Regions from separate parts of the Allobosea sp. Root670 genome, predicted to be linked through region 1. Evidence: predicted binding sites of a transcription regulator. Region 1 holds the regulator's gene; each other region holds the start of a gene.

Evidence for each region. The regulator LexA, encoded in region 1, represses DNA repair genes until DNA is damaged. The targets are predictions, from matches to a motif close to TGTTCNNNNTGTGTTCNG.
Region 2: a site for LexA is predicted at 2,981-2,998, ahead of ASE61_RS01280 (ImuA family protein). Genes of this name have one in related genera too.
Region 3: a site for LexA is predicted at 3,063-3,080, ahead of ASE61_RS07750 (putative DNA modification/repair radical SAM protein). Genes of this name have one in related genera too.

What each region holds. Positions count from the first base shown of each region.
Region 1 is NZ_LMJU01000015.1:472,760-479,845, forward strand. It holds gene trpD (anthranilate phosphoribosyltransferase) at 1-235, shown strand, start outside; gene trpC (indole-3-glycerol phosphate synthase TrpC) at 243-1,049, shown strand; gene moaC (cyclic pyranopterin monophosphate synthase MoaC) at 1,046-1,528, shown strand; gene glp (gephyrin-like molybdotransferase Glp) at 1,528-2,739, shown strand; gene lexA (transcriptional repressor LexA) at 2,820-3,527, shown strand; gene ASE61_RS14705 (ComEC/Rec2 family competence protein) at 3,521-5,812, opposite strand; gene gltX (glutamate--tRNA ligase) at 5,965-7,086, shown strand, end outside.
Region 2 is NZ_LMJU01000001.1:282,462-289,547, reverse strand. It holds gene ASE61_RS01295 (chromate transporter) at 1-22, opposite strand, end outside; partial or broken gene ASE61_RS01290 (endonuclease/exonuclease/phosphatase family protein) at 383-1,180, opposite strand; gene ASE61_RS01285 (phospholipase D-like domain-containing protein) at 1,269-2,714, opposite strand; gene ASE61_RS01280 (ImuA family protein) at 3,012-3,920, shown strand; gene ASE61_RS01275 (Y-family DNA polymerase) at 3,826-5,370, shown strand; gene ASE61_RS01270 (error-prone DNA polymerase) at 5,367-7,086, shown strand, end outside.
Region 3 is NZ_LMJU01000004.1:34,480-41,565, reverse strand. It holds gene ASE61_RS07760 (HWE histidine kinase domain-containing protein) at 1-2,365, opposite strand, end outside; gene ASE61_RS07755 (biliverdin-producing heme oxygenase) at 2,362-2,910, opposite strand; gene ASE61_RS07750 (putative DNA modification/repair radical SAM protein) at 3,093-4,325, shown strand; gene ASE61_RS07745 (UdgX family uracil-DNA binding protein) at 4,322-5,761, shown strand; gene ASE61_RS07740 (hypothetical protein) at 5,897-6,184, opposite strand; gene ASE61_RS27380 (hypothetical protein) at 6,534-6,659, shown strand; gene ASE61_RS26775 (peptidoglycan-binding protein) at 6,976-7,086, shown strand, end outside.

The DNA.
Region 1 (7,086 bases):
GCCCGAAGTCCTGCGCGGCGGCACGCCGGAGGAGAACGCGGCGGCGCTCAACGCCGTGCTCGCCGGCGAGAAGACCGGCTTCCGCGACATTGCCGCCTTCAATGCGGCTGCGGCGCTGCTCGTCGCCGGCAAGGCCCGGGATTTGAAGGACGGCTTCGCCCAGGCGACGGCCGCGCTCGATTCCGGCAAGGCCAAGGCGACGCTCGCCGCGCTCGTCAAAGCCTCGAACGCGTGAGGCCGGCATGACCGACATCCTCGCGAAGATCGAAGCCTATAAGCGCCAGGAGATCGCGGCAGCCAAGGCCGCGGTCCCGCAGGCCGAGATCGAGCGCCGGGCACGTGCGGCCAGCAAGCCGCGCGGCTTTGCTGACGCGCTCGCAAACAAGCTCGCTCAGGGCACGCCCGCTCTGATCGCCGAGATCAAGAAGGCGAGCCCCTCCAAGGGCCTGATCCGCGCCGATTTCGACCCGCCTTCGCTCGCCCGCGCCTATGCGGCCGGCGGCGCTGCCTGCCTCTCCGTCCTGACCGACGCGCCGTCCTTCCAGGGGCGGCCGGAATTCCTCACCGAAGCGCGGGAGGCTGCCGGCCTGCCGGCACTGCGCAAGGATTTCCTCTACGAGCCCTATCAGGTCTACGAGGCCCGCAGCTGGGGCGCCGACTGCATCCTGGTCATCATGGCCGGTGTCGACGACGCCACCGCCAGGGCGCTGAACGAGACCGCGCGCGAACTCGGCATGGATGTCCTCGTCGAGGTCCATGACGATGCCGAGCTCGACCGGGCGCTCAAGCTCGAAAGCCGGCTGCTCGGCATCAACAACCGCGACCTGCGCAGCTTCAATGTCGATCTCGCCGTGACCGAGCGATTGGCGCCGCGTGTGCCGGTTGACCGGATCGTCATCAGCGAGAGCGGCATCTTCACGCATGACGACATCGCCCGGCTCAATCCGATCGGCGTCAACAGCTTCCTCGTCGGCGAGAGCCTGATGCGGCAGGCCGACGTCACCGCCGCGACGCAGGCGCTGCTGACCGGCAAGGCCGTCGCGGCGTGAGCCGGCTCAGCCATCTCGACGCGCAAGGCCAGGCGCATATGGTCGATGTCGGCGGTAAGGCCGAGACGACCCGCATGGCGATCGCCGAGGGCCAGGTCGTCATGGCGCCGGAGACGATCGCGATCGTGCGCGACGGCAACGCCAAGAAGGGCGACGTGCTCGGCACCGCGCGCCTCGCCGGCATCATGGCGGCGAAGCGCACGCATGAATTGATCCCGCTCTGCCACCCGCTGCTGCTCAGCAAGATCGCCGTCGATCTCGCGATCGACGAGGCCTTGCCAGGCGTGCGCGTGCGCGCCGAAGTCAAGATGAAGGGTCAGACCGGCGTCGAGATGGAGGCGCTCACCGCCGTCTCCGTCGCCTGTCTCACCGTCTACGACATGGTCAAGGCGGTCGACCGGGCGATGCGGATCGAGAACATCCGCCTGCTGCACAAGTCCGGCGGCCAGTCCGGCGATTACGAGGCGAAAGCTAGCTGATGGCGCTCACCCCGGTCCCCGTCGCGCGCAAGGCGCTGCTCGACAGCATTCCGGGGCCGACCGGGGCGGAAACCCTGCCGCTGGCGCAATGCGCCTGGCGGGTGCTGGCCGGTGAGGTCAAGGCCCTCAGGACGCAACCGCCCTTCGCCAATTCCGCCATGGATGGCTATGCCGTGCGCGGCGACGAGATGGCGGAAGGCGTTTCGCTCACTGTCATCGGCGAATCCGCTGCCGGCCGGGCCTATGAGGGCGCGGTCGGGCCAGGACAGGCGGTGCGCATCTTCACGGGCGCACCGATGCCTGAAGGCGCCGACACCATCCTGATGCAGGAAGATGCCGACGGCGTCGACAGCCCGGTGATCCGCGTCCGCGTGCCGCCAGCTAAAGGCAAGTTCCTCCGCGCCGCAGGGCTCGATTTCCATGAAGGCGACGTGCTGCTTCAAGCCGGGCGCGCACTCGACAGCGCCGCCCTCGGCCTTGCTGCCGCGATGGGGCATCCGACTTTGCCTGTCCGGCGGAAGCCTCGGGTGGCGATTCTCGCCACCGGAGACGAACTGGTGGCGCCGGGCGAACCTGTGGGCCGCGACCAGATCGTCGCCTCGAACTCGTTCTCGCTCGCCGCGCTGGTCGAGAAGGCCGGCGGCACTGTCATCGATCTCGGCATCGCCCGTGACGACCATGCCGATCTCGCCAGCAAGATCGCAAGGGCGGGCGAGGCCGACGCCGATGTGCTGATCACGCTCGGCGGGGCCTCGGTCGGCGCGCATGATCTCGTGCAGGAAGCGCTGACGCGGGCCGGCATGACGCTGGGCTTCTGGAAGATCGCGATGCGGCCGGGCAAGCCGATGATGACCGGACGCCTCGGCCGGATGGTCGTGGTCGGGCTGCCGGGCAATCCGGTCTCCTCGATCGTCTGCGGCCATCTCTTCGTGCTGCCCTTGATCGAGGCGCTGCTCGGCATCGCGGACGCCGATCGCGACCGCAGCATCCCCGCCATTCTGGGACGCGACATGCCCGGCAATGACGAGCGCGAGGATTACCTGCGCTCGGAGCTCACGCTGACGCCGGAAGGCTGGGTGGCGACGCCCTTCGACCGGCAGGATTCCTCGATGCTCGGCACGCTGGCGCGCGCTCAGGCCCTGACGATCCGCCCGGCCCATGCCGCTACCGCGAAGAAAGGCGAGGCCTGCCGCATCCTGCCCTTGCGGTAGCGGCTTGCGGAACACAAGCAGAACGCGTATGGTGTTCGTGCTTTGTTTCGAATCTGCGCATTGAGGGGCTGGCGGCGACCATGCTGACACGCAAGCAACATGAACTCCTGCGCTTCATCCAGGAACGCTTGCGCGAAAGTGGCGTGCCGCCCTCCTTCGACGAGATGAAGGATGCGCTCGACCTGCGCTCGAAATCCGGCATTCACCGCCTGATCATGGCCCTGGAGGAGCGCGGCTTCATCCGCCGCCTGCCGAACCGGGCGCGTGCGCTCGAAGTCATCAAGATGCCGGATGGGCTCGGCGCGCCTCAGGCACGGCCCCGCTTCAGCCCGGCCATCGTCCAGGGCGGCCTGGGCTCACAGCCCAGCGTGGCCAAGCCGCGCCCTGCCGAGGACGACAGCCGGCATTCCATCGCCATCCCGGTGATGGGCCGCATCGCGGCGGGTACGCCGATCTCGGCGATCCAGAGCCGCAGCCACACCGTTTCGCTGCCGCCGGACATGCTCGGCTCCGGCGAGCATTACGCGCTGGAAGTGCGCGGTGATTCGATGGTCGAGGCCGGCATTCTCGACGGCGACACCGTCGTCATCCGCAGGCAGGACACGGCCAATACCGGCGACATCGTCGTGGCACTGATCGATGACGAGGAAGCGACGCTGAAGCGCCTGCGCAAGCGCGGCTCCTCGATCGCGCTCGAAGCGGCGAACCCGGCCTACGAGACCCGTGTGCTCGGCCCCGACCGGGTCAAGATCCAGGGCCGGCTGGTCAATCTGATGCGGCGCTACTGAAGGCGTTCGGTGTCGGCCTCGGCTTCGTTGTCGGCGGCCGGTGCGGGCTGTACGGTGACCGACTGATTGGTGGGACGCGTGCCTGGCTCCGTCAGGCGTCGCTCGCGCCGGCGGCTCCAGGGCCGCTCACTGTCGGACTGCTCCGCGATATGGCTGCTCCATCCCGACGCCGTCCGGTAGAGCGAGGTCGCGCCGTCGCGTGATAGCGTCATGCGCTCGACCAGCCTGGCCTTGCAGGTGCCGCCCCAGGGGATGGCGGTGATGACGAGGTCGGCGCGCTGGCAATCCTCGATGATGGCGAGTCGCTCGCGCGTATAGGAGATTGTGCGCTTGTCGGCGGTCTGCGCAACGCATGCCAGCCGGTCGCAGGCGATGCCGGCGCGCAAGCTGGGATCGTCGGGCGAGCGGCTGTCGCCATCGGCGGCGAGCCATTGCTGCAGGACGAAGCGGCTGGGCTTGCCGGCGATGGCGAGGCGCCCGTCGGGACCGCGCACGGCCATCCCGGAGCCATCGCGCTCGATCAGGATTTCCGGCCGCTCCGGCTTTCCGGCGATCGCGACGCCGAAGATCAGCGGCAAGGCCGCAAGCCAGCGCCAAGCCGTGGTCCAGAGCGTCAGCCACAACAGCGTCATCGCAAAGCAGGCCAGCACGCCTGAGCCGAAAGCCGCCACCGTCACGGTGGAATGGTCGATGGCCGCGACCCAATGCGCCACCTTGAGGACGACGTCGGAGGCGAGCCCCATCAGGGCCCAGGCCGGCCAGTCCAGCCCGAACGGATAGGCGAGCACGCCGAACACCGCCGCCGGCATGACGAAGAGCGAGACGAAGGGCAGCGCCATGGCGTTGCCGAGCAGGCCGAAGGGATTGAAGGTCTGGAAGTGATAGGCTCCGAAGGGCGCCGTCGCGGCGGTGGCCAGCATGGTGGTGACGAGGATGCCAAGCGCCGCCGTCCAAACGGCTCCGAGCGGCCAGGGCAACACGCGCGGCGGCTCGGTGCGGCTTCGCCCTTCCCAGCGTTCCGCGAAGGCGATCAGCGCCGCGACCGCACCGAAGGACATCTGGAAGCTCGGCCCGAGCAAGGCCTCCGGCTCGCGCAGCAGCACCATCATGGCGGCCAGCGCGAGATTGCGCATGCTGAGCGCGGCGCGGTCGACGAGGATCGCGCCGAGCATGACCAGCGTCATGATGAGCGAGCGCTCGGTCGCGACATCGCTCCCGGAAAAGATGCAATAGGCGGTCGCGCCGAGCATCGCCGCTGCCGCCGCGATCTTCTTGACCGGCCAGTGCAGCGCCACCGTCTGCGACAGGACCAGCAGCGCCCGGACCAGCCAGAAGATCGTTCCAGCGGCGAGCACCATGTGCAGGCCCGAGATCGAGACGATGTGATAGATGCCGGCGGCGCGCAGGTCGTTGTTCGTCGCTTCGGTGATCAGGCCGCGCTTGCCGGTGACGAGCGCCGCGGCGACCGCCCCGCCCTGCCCGCCTCCGACCTCGGCGATGCGCTTCGTCAGCGCGTTGCGGGCGCGGTCGATCATCACATCGATCGCAAGGCGCGTCGGCATCGGATGGGGCGCGGGCGCGAGCGCGATCTTGCCGGAGATGCTGCCGACAGCGCCGATCCCGCGGAAGAAGGCATCACGGCCGAAATCATAGCCGCCGGCCCGCGCCGGTCCCGGCGGCGGCAGCAAGCGCGCCGTGGCAATGATATGGTCGCCCGGTGCCACGGAGCCTTGCCGAATATTGACGCGGACGCGCTTCGGACGCTGATCAGCCGGCACATTCGCGAGATCCGTCACCAGCAGCACGAGCCGCGCGCCCTTGTCGCGGGCCTCGACGCTCTCGATGAAGCCGGAGAGCTTGCCGATCCGCGGCCGCTCCAGCATCGGCGCGGCGATATCGGCCGTGCGCCAGACCCCGGCGGCGAAGCCGGCGAAAGCAGCGGCTGCGGCGAGGCAAGCCATCGCGGCGAAGCGGCGCAGGCGCAGGGCGAAGGCCAGTGCAGCACTCAGGGCCAGGCCGAGCAGCGGCGCCCAGAGTGCCGGCTCACGATCGGCCGCGAAATAGAGCAGGATGCCGGCGCCCATCGCGATCGGCAGCCAGAGGAAGGGACGCCGCCTTTCGGCCTCAAGGGCGAAGCCTTGCTGGAGCTGAAGCCAAAGCTGCCGAAGCAGGGCGCGGAGGCCTGCCGCCAGCGAGGCCGGAACATGGAGGCGAGCCGGCAAGGCATCGGCGCGCGCGCCGCGCCGGCTTCCCGATTGCCCCTGCCCCGGCGGCGCCGGCTGCATCGCCCGCCTCCCCTGCCGGCGCTGCGATTTGACCGCTTAACGTTTCCGGCCAAGCCATGTTACAGGGCGCGCGCCGGTTGTCATGTCTCAACCTGCGCCATCCCCTGTCTTGCCCCGGACGGCCCTGCGCCGCCCGGCCGGAGTTTCCTCCCATGAGCAACGCCGTCGTCACGCGCTTTGCGCCCTCGCCCACCGGTTTCCTGCATATCGGCGGAGCCCGGACCGCGCTGTTCAACTGGCTCTATTCGCGCCGGCAAGGCGGCAAGATGCTGCTGCGCATCGAGGATACCGACCGGGAACGCTCGACCGACGCGGCGATCGCCGCGATTCTTGACGGGCTGGAATGGCTCGGCCTCGATTGGGACGGGCAGACTGTCTACCAGTTCCAGCGCGTGGCGCGGCATCGCGAGGTCGCCGAGCAGATGCTTGCCGCCGGCAAGGCCTATCACTGCTATGCGACCCAGGCCGAGCTCGAGGAGATGCGCGAGAAGGCACGCGCCGAGGGCAAGCCGCTGCGCTATGACGGGCGCTGGCGCGACCGCGACCCGGCGACGGCGCCGGAAGGCGCAAAGCCGGTGATCCGCCTCAAGGCGCCGCAGACCGGCGAGACCGTGGTCAATGACGAGGTCCAGGGCCGCGTCGTCTGGCAGAACGAGAATCTCGACGATCTCGTTCTCCTGCGCTCGGACGGCACGCCGACCTATATGCTCGCCGTCGTCGTCGACGATCACGACATGGGCGTCACCCATATCATCCGCGGCGACGACCACCTGACCAACGCCGCCCGCCAGACCCAGATCTACGAGGCGCTGGGCTGGGACGTGCCGAGCATGTCGCATATCCCGCTGATCCACGGCTCGGACGGTGCCAAGCTCTCGAAGCGGCATGGCGCGCTCGGCATCGATGCCTATCGCTCGATGGGCTACCTGCCGGCGGCTCTGCGCAACTATCTGGTGCGGCTGGGCTGGAGCCATGGCGACCAGGAGGTCTTCTCGACGCAGGAGATGATCGACGCCTTCAATCTCTCCTCGATCGGCCGTTCGCCGGCGCGCTTCGACTACGCCAAGCTGGAGAACCTCAACGGCCTCTACATGCGCCAGTCCGATGATGTGGAGCTGCTCGCTGCGCTCAAGGTCATCCTGCCGGAGATCGGACCGGCGCGTGGACTTGGGCCGACGCTCTCACCGGAGCTGGAAGCGAAGTTCCTTGCCGCCATGCCCGGCCTCAAGGAGCGCGCCAAGACGCTGATCGAACTGCTCGACAGCGCCTTCTAT
Region 2 (7,086 bases), on a different contig from region 1:
GCTCGGCCAAGTTATCCGGCATCTGATTCTGCGCCATGAGACGGCTGATGAATCCAGAAAGCAGGCTTCACCGGGATTGGCCAGCGCTGAAGCGCATTGCCGGCATGAAGCCGTGCTCTGCAACGCTTCGCGCAGGCGGTGGTCGTTAGCGGGAAGGGGCGTCCGACCGTCGCAAGGTGCGCTTGACGGCGCGCTTCAATTGGGCGCCGGCCTTGCGCACGAGTTCGCGATTGCTGCCCGCGCGTCCCTTGCCGCCTGGCGAGGATGCGGGAAGGGGCAGCGGCGCCTCCTTGGCATGCAAGGCTGCCCTGCCGGGGCCCGCCGGCTCGGCCGGCGCGATCATGAAATCGGGGGCGCTGACCGGCAGCGCCGCCATGGCCGGATCGACGAAGGCCTTGATCGGCAGATGGTCGGAGGCGATGCGCGCGAGCGGCGTATCATGGACCGCGACCTGCGACAGGATTTCCGGGCGGTTGGCGATGATCCGGTCGAGCGCCAGCAAGGGCAGCCCGGCCGGGAAGCTCGGGACCGGCACGGGCATCGCGCCGAAGGCGGCATCGAGCGCGCTCAGTGCCGAGCGGCCGCCGAGGCGCCATTCGTTGAGGTCGCCGAGCAGGAGCGTGGGGCGCTCGTCCCGGCTGCGCATCAGGTCGATGATCATGCGGGCCTGCTGCGAGCGCGAGCGCCTGAGCAGGCCAAGATGGGCCGCGACGATCCGAAGTGCCGCACCGCTCTCCATGTCGATATCGACGACCAGCGCGCCGCGCGGCTCCAGCCCCGGCAGCGAGACCTGATGGACGTCGCGCACCAGCCCCTGCCGGAACAGCACGACATTGCCGTGCCAGCCATGCGCCGCGGCATTGGTGCTTTCCACGGGAACAGGGACGAGGCCGGTCTCGTCTTTCAGCCGGGCGAGGTCGAGCAGGCCGTGGCGGGCGCCGAAGCGCTTGTCGGCCTCCTGCAGGGCGATGACATCCGGCGCGATCTCGCGGATCACCTGCCCGATCCGGCCGGGATCGAAGCGGCCATCGACGCCGACGCATTTATGGACGTTGTAGGAGGCGACCAGCGTGCCCCCGGAACGACCGTTCTCTCCGGCCGAAACGGTGCCGGGGCGGTTGTTGCGCTGGCGCAGCGAGGCGATGATGCTGGCGGGCAGGCTCTGGTTCTTCTTCTGCATCGCTCCGCCGGCTCGTGCTCCGGACCCGCCTTGGTAGGGCGGGTAACGGTTTAGGCGCCTCTGGCATCAGGGATATGACTGCTTCGGCTCAGAGATAGGGCGAGCCGAGCCAGATCAGCCTGTCGATCAGACGCATGACATAGGGCCGGGCGCGCAGGCCGGCAAGCGTGACCGGGGTCGCGGTCGACATCACCGTCTCGATCCGGCGCTCGATCGCGCGGGCGAAACCATGGTCGAGAACCTCGAGGTCGATCTCGAAGTTCAGGCGCAGCGAACGCGGGTCGAGATTGGAGGAGCCGACATAGGCCCAGCTCCCGTCGACGGCGAGGAGCTTGGAATGGTCGAAGGCACCGGTGGAGCGCCAGATCCGGCAATAATTCTTCAGGATCTGGTCGAATTGCGCGGTCATCGCGCGGTCGACCAGCACGAGGTTGTTGACCGAGGGCACGACGATATCGATGTCGACGCCGCGTCGCGCCGCGGTGACGAGCGCACTGATCAGTTCCTGGTCGGGCAGGAAATAGGGCGACATGATCTTGACCGACTGGCGCGCCACCGACAGCGCGCCCATCAACAGCTTGTGATTGGTTTCCAGATAGGAATCCGGCCCCGTGGGCACCGCGCGCGCCAGCACCGGCATGCCGCTTCGCGCCAGCGCCGGAATCTCCCAGGCCGGGCCGGCCAGTGCTTCGCCGGTGGCGAAGCACCAGTCCTCGGCCGCGACGGCGAAGAGATCGGCCACCACAGGCCCTTCGATGCGGAAATGCGTGTCATGGGCGAAGGCGTCGCCGGCGAATTCGCGGGTGAAACCCTCGCGAATGTTCATCCCGCCCATGAAGCCGATGATTCCGTCGACGACGATGATCTTCCGGTGCGTCCTGAGATTGGCATAGGGCAGCCGCAGGCCCATGATGATGTTGCCGTTGAAGACGTCGACCGCGACTCCGCCCTCGCGCAGGTGCCCGGCGATGCTCGGCACCGAATAGCGCGCTCCGACCGCGTCGATCAGCACCCGGACCGCGATGCCGCGTTTCTGCGCCTCGATCAGCGCATCGGCGATGCGCAGGCCGATCGGGTCCCGGTCGAAGATGTAGCTTTCCAGGATGATGCTGCGCTCAGCCGCCGCGATGGCGGCGAGCATCGCGCCATAGGCCTCGTCGCCGGTCTCCAGCGTGTCGATGCGGTTGCCGGTGGTCAGGGGGTGGCGGGCGACGCGGTCGCCGAGCGTCTTGAGCGCGAGGAAGCGCCGGCCGAAATGCGTCGCGACCGCCTCGTCCTCGACATGGAAATCGGCCGCCGCCATGCCATGGCCGGGGCGCTGGGCCAGGATCGAGGCACGGCGGATGCGGTTGACCCCGGCGATGGCGTAGAGCAGCGGCCCGATGATCGGCGAGAGGATGATGACGCCGACCCAGCCGATCGCGGCGCGCACCTCGTCCTTGGTCATCACCGCATGCGCGCCGGCGACCGCCGACAGCGCGATCGTGATGACCGCGAGGATATGCGGCCAATAGGTCGAGAGAATCCCCCACATGCCGCTGAGGCTAGAGCATTTTCGAGCGAAGTGGGCGTCGGTTCGCGTGAAGAAATTGCGATAAATGAAAACCGAGAGCCTCGGCGGAGCGGATATTCCGGGCGCTGCTCTTCCGAACGCGCCTCTGCATAAGTCAGCGCCCTGGCCTCGAGAGCTGTTTGCGCAAGCAGCTTCGGAATGACGAGACCCGCCTCGCGTCACTCTCTGGCAGGGGCATGGGGAAGGCGGGAAGACTCGACTCGCCTTCCGGTGGGGAGCGTTCTATAAAGAACAAAGAGAGAACATAAGCTTTGCCCCATGCCCGAAACCGCCTCGACCCTGTCCGATCTGCGCCGCAGCCTCTCAGAGGCCACCTTGCGGGGCGGGCCGGTTGCGGCCGGGCGGATCGGCCTCGGCGTGCCTGCGCTGGACGAAGCCCTGAACGGCGGGCTCGCACGGGCAGCGCTGCATGAAATCTACGCTGCCGAGGTCGCCGATCTCGCCGCCGCGACCGGCTTCGCGCTCGGCCTCGCGCTGCGGGCGGGGGCGGCAGATGGAAAGGCCGGAGCATTTTCGAGCGAAGCCGCCCCCGGTTCGCGTGAAGAAACGCGAAATGGTTCCAGCGAGCGTTCCATCCTGTGGGCGCGGCAGGATTTCGTCGATGCCGAAGCCGGGCGATTGCACGCGCCGGGATTGAACGAATTTGGCCTCGATCCGTCACGCCTCCTGCTGGTGCGGGCGCGCGACGGCGAGGGCGTGTTGCGGGCGGGTGCCGAGGCGGCGCGCTGTTCGGCGCTGGGGGCCGTGCTGATCGAGCCCTGGGGCGAGCCGCGCCCTTTCGACCTGACGGCGAGCCGTCGTCTCGCCCTGGCGGCGGAAGCCTCGGGCGTGCCGGTACTGCTGCTGCGCGTTGCGGCGGCCGAGGCGCCGAGCGCGGCGCGCACGCGCTGGCAGGTGAGGGCGCTGGCCTCGCGGGCCTTGGAGGCGAATGCGCCGGGCGCGCCGGCCTTCGCCCTGAGATTGCTGCGCCAGCGCGGTGGCGTGGCCGAGCGTGAGTGGCGTGTGGAGTGGGACCGTGACCGACATTGCTTTGCGGAACGCAGCCTTTTCGACCGAGCTTCCCGGACAGACCATGCCGCGCCGCTATCTCGCCCTCTGGTTCCCCTTTCTGGCGACGGACAGATTGCGGCGGACGGGCGCGATACCGGCCTCCGGCGCGCCGGCTGAGAAGCCGCACGTGCTGACCGAGATGCAGGGCAACGCCCTGCGCCTCGTCGATTGCGACCAGCGCGCCGTCGATCTCGGCCTGACGCGAGGGATGACGCTGGCCGATGCTCGCGCTCGCATTCCCGATCTCGTCGCGCTGGAGACGCAAGCTCAGGCCGACAACGAATTCCTCGAAGCGCTCGCGGCCTTCTGCGACCGTTTCACGCCGCTTGTCGCGCTCGACGAACCGCATGGCCTGATCCTCGACATCACCGGCTGCGCCCATCTCTTCGGCGGCGAGAGGGGGCTCGGTAATCTGGCCGGGCGCGCCATGCAGCGAGGGGGCCTCAAGGTGAAAGCCGCCATCGCCGGCACGCCTGACGCTGCCCGTGCCTGCGCGCGGCACGGCCGCGGCGGCATCATCCCGCCCGGCCAGGAGGAGGCGCTGTTGCGCCCGCTGCCGACCGCCGCGCTGGATACCGACGCCGAGACCGTGATCGCGCTCTCCCGTGCCGGCCTCAAGACGCTGGCTCATCTCGCGGAGCGCCCTTCGGAAACGCTCTCGGCCCGCTTCGGCGAGGCGATGGCGGTCAAGCTCCGGCGTATCCTCGGCCATGAGGACCGTCGCATCACGCCGCTGCGCCCGCCGCCCGATTGCGTGGTCGAGCGCCATTTCGCCGAGCCTTTCGCCGACACGACGAGCCTCGAGGCTGTCGTCGTCAGGCTGATCGGGGAGGCGGCGCGGGTCTTGGAGGCACGCGGCGAGGGCGGTCGCGTCTTCGAGCTCGGCTTCTTTCGCAGTGACGGCGCGGTGCGCCGCCTCGCCATCGAGACCGGCCACCCGTCGCGCGACGCCAAGGCACTGCTCAGGCTCTATCGCGAGCGCATCGAGACCCTGTCCGATCCGCTCGATCCCGGCTTCGGCTTCGATGCGATCAAGCTCGCCGTGCCGCTCTGCGAGCCGCTCGACACGCCGCAGCACAGCCTCGATGGCCGCGCGGTCGAGGAGGAGGCAGTGGCCGATCTGGTCGACCGGCTCGTCACCCGCTTCGGCCGCGACCGGGTGCTGCGCTTCGCGGCGCAGGATACGCATCACCCCGTTAGGGCCGCGAAGGCGCTGTCGGCCGCTGCGCTGCTGCCGGACGCAGCTTGGTCCGTACCGGAGCCGCAGGAGCCGCCGGCCCGCCCGCTCCAGCTCTTCGAGCCGCCCCAGCCTGTCGAGGCCATCGCGGAAGTACCGGATGGCCCGCCGATCCGCTTCCGCTGGCGGCGCCTCATCCATGACATCGCCCGCGCCGAAGGCCCCGAGCGCATCGCGCCCGAATGGTGGCGCGACGGCTCCGACGAGCCGATGCGCGACTATTACCGCGTCGAGGATGCGCAAGGGCGCCGTTTCTGGCTCTACCGGATCGGCTTCTACGAGGCCGACAGCGCTCCGCCGCGCTGGTTCCTGCACGGGCTCTTCGCATGAATCAGATTGCGAATGCCTTCGCCGAACCCGTTGCCGCCTCGCATTTTTCCTTCCTGCGCGGCGCTTCGCCGGGGCCGCATATGGTGCTGACGGCGCTGCTGCTCGGTTATTCCGGCATCGGTATCGCCGACCGCAACACGGTGGCGGGCGTCGTGCGCGCCTGGGCGGCGCTGAAGCAGTTGCGCGAAGACGGTCTGCCGGCGCCCGACAAGGTCAGGCAAGGCGGCAGCCCCGGCGAATACATCTGGGTCGAGAACCCGGATTTCGCTGATCATCCCATCGAGCCCGAGCCGATGAAGGCGATGGCGAAGAAGTTCAAGCTCGCGACCGGCACCCGCCTCGTCTTCGCCGACGGCACGCCCGACATCGTCGTCTATCCCGCCAATCGCGCCGGCTGGGGCCGGCTCTGCCGCCTGCTCAGCCATGGCAACCTGAAGGACGGCGTGAGGAAGGGCGAATGCCGTCTCGTCCTCGACGACCTCCTGAGCGATGCTCGCGACCTGCTGCTGATCCTGATACCCGGCCGCAGCCTCGATGGCCTGCCTGCGCTCCTTGCTCGGCTGGATGATGCAGCGCCCGGCGCGGTCTGGCTCGCCGCCAGCATGCACCGGCGCGGCGACGACCGCCGCCGCCTTGCGCGCCTCAAGACTATCGCCACCGCGACCCGCACCCCGCTGATCGCGACCAATGACGCGCTCTATGATTCCATCGCGCAGCGGGACCTGCAGGACGTACTGACCTGCATCCGCGAGGGCAGCACCATCGAGCGGGCGGGGCGCCTGCTCGAATCCAATGCTGAGCGCCATCTCAAGCTGCCGCAGGAAATGGCGCGCCTGTTCCGTGATGCCCCCGAGGCCATCACCGAGACGCAACATCTCTTCTCCCGCATCGAGTTCGATCTTGGCCAGTTGAAATACGAGTACCCCGACGAGCCGATCCCGCCCGGCTGGAAGGATCAGGACTGGCTAGTCGAACTGGTCCGCCGCTGCTGCCTGATCCGCTATCCCGATGGCGTGCCGGAGAAGGTCGAGAAGCTGCTGGCGAAGGAGCTCGATCTGATCGGGAAGCTCGAATACGCCCGCTATTTCCTGACAATCCGCCAGATCGTCGAATTCGCGAACAGTAGAGGCATCCTCTGCCAGGGCCGCGGCTCGGCCGCCAATTCCGCCGTCTGCTACGTGCTCGGCATCACCGCCGTCGACCCGGCCGAGAACGATGTGCTGTTCGAGCGCTTCATCTCGACCGAGCGCAAGGAGCCGCCCGATATCGACGTCGATTTCGAGCACGAGCGGCGCGAGGAGGTGATCCAGTGGATCTACAAGTTCTATGGCCGTGAGCGTGCCGGCATCGCCGCCACCGTGATCCATTACCGGCCACGCAGCGCCATCCGCGAGGCCGGCAAGGTGCTGGGCCTGACCGAGGACGTCACCGCCCGCATCGCCGATACCAATTGGGGCAGCTGGGGCAGCGAGATCGGCGACGCCCGCGTCCGTCAGGCCGGGCTCGACCCGACCAATCCGACGATCCGCCGCGCCGTCGATTTCGCCACCCGGTTATTGGGCTATCCGCGCCATCTCTCGCAGCATGTCGGCGGCTTCGTCCTGTCGCGCGGGCGCCTCGACGAGACCGTGCCGATCGGCAACGCCGCGATGGACGACCGCACCTTCATCGAATGGGATCGCGACGACATCGACGAACTCGGGCTGATGAAGGTGG
Region 3 (7,086 bases), on a different contig from region 1:
CGGAGGTTTCGGAGCCGAGATTGACGTCGAGGATCGCGAGGTCCGGCACCGTCCGGCCCAGGAACGAGAGGGCCTCGGAGACATTGGCGCAGACTTCCATTTGGCTCGCTCCGAGGGTCGCCAGCATGTCCTCGCAATCCATCGCGATGATGAACTGGTCTTCGACCAGCAGAACGCGCCCACCTTCCAGTGGCCGGCCGGGCTTGCCCTTGACCGGCACGGGAGGCTCCTCGGGAAATGCGGCATCCTCGGTCCAGCGGACGAATTTGGCGGGGATGCAGAGCTTCGCCGTGACGCCCTCCGGCTCGAATGACAAGTCGCTGCGGCCGCCGAGATCGTAGGGAATGCTGCGATCGATCAGGATGCTGCCGAAGCCTTGACGCGATGGAGGGGCGACGGGCGGCCCGCCCCGCTCCCGCCAGACGATCTCGCAATCCCCGCCGGCATTGGCCGACCAGTCGACCATGAGCTCGCCGGTCTTGACCGACAAGGCTCCGTATTTGGCGGCGTTGGTGATCAACTCATGGATCACCAGAGCGACGACCGAGAAGGCGCGGGCGTCGAGCGAGACGGACGGCCCGCGAACCGTGATCGTGCCGCCGCTTGTCCGATAGGGCGAGGCTTCCGCGTTGACGAGGTCGAGCAGCGATCCGCTCGCACGCATGGCCTGGTCATGGGCAATGGCGAGCGCCTCGATCCGCCCCTTGAGCGAGGTGACATAGGCCTCGATCGTGGCGCCCTCCGCGAGCGGATGGGCGACGATCGACTTGATCAGCGCGAGGATGTTCTTGACCCGGTGATTGAGCTCCTGATTGAGCATCTTCTGGCGGATCTCGGCCTTGTTGCGCTCGTCGGCCAAGAGTTCGCTCTGCCGCAGCACGACCTCGATCAGTGTCCGGCGCGCCGATTCCGCAAGCTCGCGCTCCACCGGCGTCCAGATCTTGGAATGGCCGGCGACCGTCTCCTTCCAGACGGCAAAGCTCTGCCGTGGCGTGAGGCGGTCGCCATGCGGGCCGGTCGCATAAGTCTTGTTGGGGTCGCCGCCCCATTCAATCGTGTGGACCAGCTCCTTGCGGAAGAAGAAGAGGTAGTCGCGCGGAAGCTGGGAGAGCGGGATGGCGAGCATGCCGGCGAACGCATCGGCATAGGCGCGCGCGGCCGGGAGCGCCTCGCCCAGTGACGTCGTAGCCCAGATCCGCCCGTCGCAGACCGATCCGGCGAAGGCGGCCAGTTCCTCCGCGAACGCGGCCGGGGGCGCGCTGCCTTCGCTCCGCCATTCGCCATTCACCCAGACGCCGACGCCGTCGCTTTCGACGAGATTGCGGAACTCGGCGAGGTGCTGGCCGAGGAAGCTCGAGGCATCCGTCACATGGGCGGCAGACGAGAGCAGGCCGTTGAGGAAATCCCGCGCCTTCTCGGCGGCGAGCAGCATCTGCTTCTGCGTCAGGGCACCGAGCTGGAGCGCGAAGAACTCGCCGAAGATCTCCGCCGCGATCCGGCGGTTCATCGAGAGCGAGCGAGGGCTGTAATGATGACAGGCGATCAGGCCCCAGAGCGCGCCGTCGACGATGATCGAAACCGACATCGAAGCCGAGACGCCCATGTTGCGCAGATACTCGCAATGGATCGGAGAGACGCTGCGCAGATGCGCATAGGACAGGTCGAGCGGCTCGCCCGCTGCATCGAGCACGGGCATGATCGGGAAGCGCTCGCCGCTCGAATCCGAGACGACGCGGATTGGGTTGAGGAGATAGAGCTGCCGCGCCTGCTGCGGAATGTCGCTGGCCGGAAAATGCTGCCCCATGAAGCTTTCGAGGTCGGGGCGCTTGGCCTCGCTCACGACCTTGCCCGAGCCGTCGGGCGCGAATTGGTAGATCATCACCCGGTCGTATTGGAGCACGGCCCGGAGCAGGCGCGCCGCATTCTTGATCAGCTGGGCCGGATTCGTCACATCCGAGAGCCGGCCGACCAGCGTCCGGGCGAATTCGAGCGGCGAACTCGGGCCAGCCGGGACGCTCTCCTCGAATTCGATGATCGCGTTGCCCTTGAAGGCATGGATCGAGATGTCGAACTCGCGATCCAGCGCGGGAAGACGATAGCGGGGCATCAAGCCGGCCCGGGAAGGCACGCCGGAACGCGCGAGCGCGTTGCGCATCTCATGGACGACCGGCCCGCCGAGAACCTCTTCGAGACGGCGACCGACGAGCTCGAACTCGCCGAGGCCGAGGAAGGCGCTGGCATTGCTGGAATGGCGCCTGATCGTCACCGCCTCGGCATCGCACACGATCATGCAGCCATGCGGCTGGACGCTGCCGGGGATATGGATCGGCTCGCGATCGCAGTTCGTCAGATCAACAGTCGTCATGCGGGAGAGAGTTCTTCCGAGGTGAAGGCCTGGATGGCATGCACGAAGACCGCCCTGCCCGCTTGAGCTGCGGCACCCCATGCCTGCCGGTCGAGCCCTTCGAGCGCGACCAGCAGCGTTCGCCAGCTGTCGAGGGAGCCGGCTTGCGCCGAAAGGTAGCGCGCTCCGTAGTCAGGCCCGAATCCCAGAGCACCCACTCCCTTCACCAGCACGCGCGCCCCCAGGGCGGAGCCTTCGAGAACATAGGCAGCCCCCAGGAACGCAGCCATGTCATTTGACAGATGGAACGGCTCGGCCGCGGGAAGCGGGAGCGCCATATCGGCGAGATCGGCCTCCAGCTCCGGCAGAAGTTGGCGCGGCTGCCAGGAGGAGAGGCGTGCGGCATCGGCGTTCAGCAACGCGGCCTCGACCGGCGCGCGATGGCGGAAAGTGCCCTGCAGAAACCGGGCATACGCGGCACGGTTCGAAAAAACGCCGACGATGGCATCCAGTTCGCGATGAAGCTCGCTCGTCTCGTCGCGCAGGAAACTTCTGATCTCAATCATTGCGTCGGCATCCAGAATTGTTCCGCATCAGCATTGCTATAACCCGATATCGACGGAATCGGCGCTGTTTTCATTGCGGATTTCCCTGTCGCCTCGATCCGCCCAGCATTCTTATCCAACGGATCGGCTTGAAACCGGGCCAAAATCGCCTTAAGAACATAGAGTGAACAAAAGGAACGGCGATGGCACAGCTCACGGCCCTGGAGAAGCTCGAAATCCTCAGCGACGCCGCGAAATACGACGCTTCCTGCGCGTCGAGCAGCACCACGAAGCGGGATTCGCGCGACGGGAAAGGCCTGGGTTCGACCACCGGTTCCGGGATCTGCCATTCCTATGCGCCGGACGGCCGCTGCATCTCGCTGCTCAAGATCCTGCTCACGAATTTCTGCAGCTTCGACTGCGTCTTCTGCATCAACCGCTCGTCGAGCAATGTCCGCCGCGCCCGCTTCTCGGTCGAGGAAGTCGTCGCGCTGACCCTGAATTTCTACCGCCGCAATTATATCGAAGGCCTCTTCCTGTCCTCGGGCATCATCCGCTCGGCCGATTACACGATGGCGGAACTGGTTCGAGTGGCCGAAACGCTGCGCCGGCAGCACCGGTTCCGCGGCTATATCCATCTCAAGCTCATCCCGGGCGCGAGCCGCGACCTGATCGAGCGCGCGGGGCTTTTCGCAGACCGGGTGTCGATCAATGTCGAATTGCCGAGCGAGGCGGCGCTCGCACGCTTCGCTCCCGAGAAACAGGCGGGCGAGATCAAGAGCGCGATGGGTGGCCTCAAGCTGAAGATCGATGAGGCGCGCGAGGAACGCGACAAGAGCACCAAGGCTCCGGCCTTCTCCCCGGCGGGGCAGAGCACGCAGATGATCGTCGGCGCCGATGGCGCGAGCGATTCCGCGATCCTGAAGCGCAGCGCCTGGCTCTATGGCAGCTTCGGCCTGAAACGCGTCTATTACTCGGCCTTCAGCCCGATCCCCGATGCTTCCAGCCAGTTGCCGCTCCAGCCGCCGCCGCTGATGCGCGAGCACCGGCTTTATCAGGCCGACTGGCTGACGCGCTTCTATGGTTTCGAGACCGAGGAAATCCTCGGGCATGGCGAGATGCTCGATCTCGATATCGATCCCAAGCTCGCCTGGGCATTGCGCGAGCGCGGCCGCTTCCCCGTCGACGTGAACCGGGCCGATCGCGAAACCCTGCTGCGGGTTCCGGGTCTGGGTACGCGCAGTGTCGATCGCATCCTGGCCTCGCGACGGTTCCGCCGGCTCAGGCTGGAAGATGTCGGTCGGCTGACTCGATCGCTGGCGACGATCCGGCATTTCATCCTGGCGGAGGGCTGGCGGCCGGGCAGCGGCCTCGATGCCCAGAACCTGCGATCCCGGCTGATGCCGCGACCGCGACAATTGACGCTGTTCCCGTGATCGCCGCCCGGCTGAACGGGCCTGCCGATTTTGCCGGTTGGCGCCGCGAAGCGCGTCGGCTGGCGCTGGCCGGCATCCCGCCGGAGGCCGTCGCCTGGCTGACGGCCGAGGACGATGCCGGATTGTTCGCGATTGAAAGCGTTGCGCCGGCTGATGCCGGCGCCGCACTGACCGTACCTCGTCGTTTCATCGAGCTTGCCGAAAGCGTCATCTGCCATCGGGACGCGGGCCGTTTTGTCCTGCTGCACCGCCTGCTGCTGCGTTTGCAGGAGGAGCCGCGCTTGCTCGACAATGCAGCCGACGCGGACGTCGCACGCGCCGAGGCGATGGCCCGCTCGGTACGCCGCGACCTGCACAAGATGACGGCCTTTGTCCGGTTCCGCGCCGTGTCGGGCGCGGACGAGGACGGCCCCTTCATCGCCTGGTTCGAACCGGAGCATTTCATCCTCGAACGAGCCGCGAGCTTCTTCACGGCACGCTTCGGCGCGATGATCTGGTCGATCCTGACACCGCAGGGGTCGCTGCACTGGGACGGGGTAGCTTTGCAATACGGTCCAGCCGCCAGCAAGGCCGATGCGCCGGACGGCGATGCCATGGAAGACTATTGGCTCACCTACTACGCCAACATCTTCAATCCGGCCCGCCTGAAGCCGAAGGCGATGAAAAGTGAAATGCCGGTGAAATACTGGCGAAACCTGCCTGAGGCCGAATTGATTGTACCTCTGATCGCGAGCGCCGCCCGGCGAGCAGAGGATATGGTGATGCGCGCGCCGACGCAGCCGCCCGAGCGGCATGTCAGGCAGCTTCGGCATCGCCCCGAGTTGCCGACCGAAGATTCCGTGATCACGTCCTGGCAGGATGCGGCCGCTGCGGCGCAACGCTGCAAGCGCTGCGAGCTTCATTGTCACGCCACGCAGACGGTCTTTGGAGAAGGTCCGCTGGATGCACCCGTTGTCTTCGTCGGCGAACAGCCCGGAGATCAGGAGGATCTTGCCGGCCGGCCTTTCGTCGGGCCCGCAGGGCAGGTTTTCGACCGGGCGATGCAGGAAGCCGGTCTCGATCGTGCGCGCGCCTATGTCACCAACGCGGTGAAGCACTTCAAGTTTCAGCAGCGCGGCAAGCGCCGCATCCACGAGAAGCCCAATGTCGGGGAGATCAAGGCCTGCCGCTTCTGGCTCGATCTCGAATTGCAGTTCGTGAAACCACGCCTCGTCATCGCGCTCGGCGCCAGCGCCCTGCGATCGCTGACGGGGCATGCCGGTTCGCTGGCCAGCGCGCGGGATCGCGAGCTCGCGCTCGAAGACGGCACGCCGCTGCTGGCCACCGTCCATCCTTCATTCCTGCTGCGTCTTCCGGATGAAGAGGTGCGATCGCGCGAACATGCCCGGTTCGTCGCAGACCTCACTCGCGTTCAGCAACGTATATTCCGGCATTGAGCAATATCGGGGAGGCCTATACGGCCAACCGGACGGCTTTCTTTTTTGCCTTCGATTGGAGGCGAGCAGCGGTTGTTGTGGCTGCTCCCGATTGGCGGCAGCCGGGCTTCAGCATTGGTTGTCGTTGCAGCGAAGCTACCGCTTGCGCCATTTCGCCAGGCGGCCGGCCAGTGCCCGGAAGCCGGCTGGTTTCGCTGGCTTGACCATATTGCGGGGTGCTCCCTGTCCTGCTTCCTCCATCACATCGCGGTAGGCTCTTTCAGCTTCCGGCGTGAACTGGACTTGCGCACCCACACGTTGCGCCATGCGCCGAGCGATTTCGAAAGAGTGCTTGATGTCGTCGGATCGGCCATACTCGGCACCCGTCACGTCGCGAAAGCCCCACTCCGTATCGATGCGGCACAGCGTCAAGATTTGAACCATTGTCGTTCCTGAGCGAGACGGCATTGAACGCCGCGAAGAAGCCGAGGTTCCCGCCGCTACTATCAGTGCAGGAAACTGGCCGCCGGGTTCATGGTCTTCACAAATCCAGTCTGTCTTATCGGTGGCATCGGAGCAGCCACGAAGAACGGAACCTCCGGTCGAAGCCGGCGTTCACCTGTCTCTCGTTTCACCTCGGCACCAAACTCGCCCCGGCAGCTCGACTGGCGGGGCTTTCTTGTTCAGGCTTTGCCGCGGATCCAGTCTATCGCGCCCGACCAAGCGCGGCTGTTTCCGGGTCCTGGGTCGCAACGACGAGTTTCCGCCCTGCATAACGCAACATGGCGGAACCATGGCGAGGTTGAAGCTGTTGCTTGCCCAGCATCGGGAGGAGCACATCATGGGCTTGCTTGAGATCAGCGTCGTTCTGGCCTGCGCTTCGGCCTTTGGCTTCTACATAGCAGACCCGCTGGAATAAGATTACAGTCCGGACTGCATTGCGCCCCTCGCCGATACCGGCTCAATCAGTTCGACGATGTCGAAACTATCGGTCTTCTCGGTCGGAGCACGCCAAGAGCTTACCTTTTTGCGAGGATCAGGCGCAGCAGGTCGGGTATTGGGATGTCTGATCAAACTGAGTTGACGCATCCCATAGTCGCATCCGGGAAACCAGTTCCGCGAAATCGGCGTAGCCAACCTTCCCGCGGCAGCTTTTTGCCCTCGCTGCTGGCCTCGGTTGCACCGTCGCGGAACTCAGGAACAAGCCATCGCGTTGCCGCTGCACGAATCGAGCGATGGTGAGGGCCGTGCCGCGACCCAATTTGAAGCTGCTAAAGTTCTTCTCGGCAGCGATGTTGTATGGATGCGTGTCGCTGGTACCATCCGCCGCGCAAGCCTTGACTGCT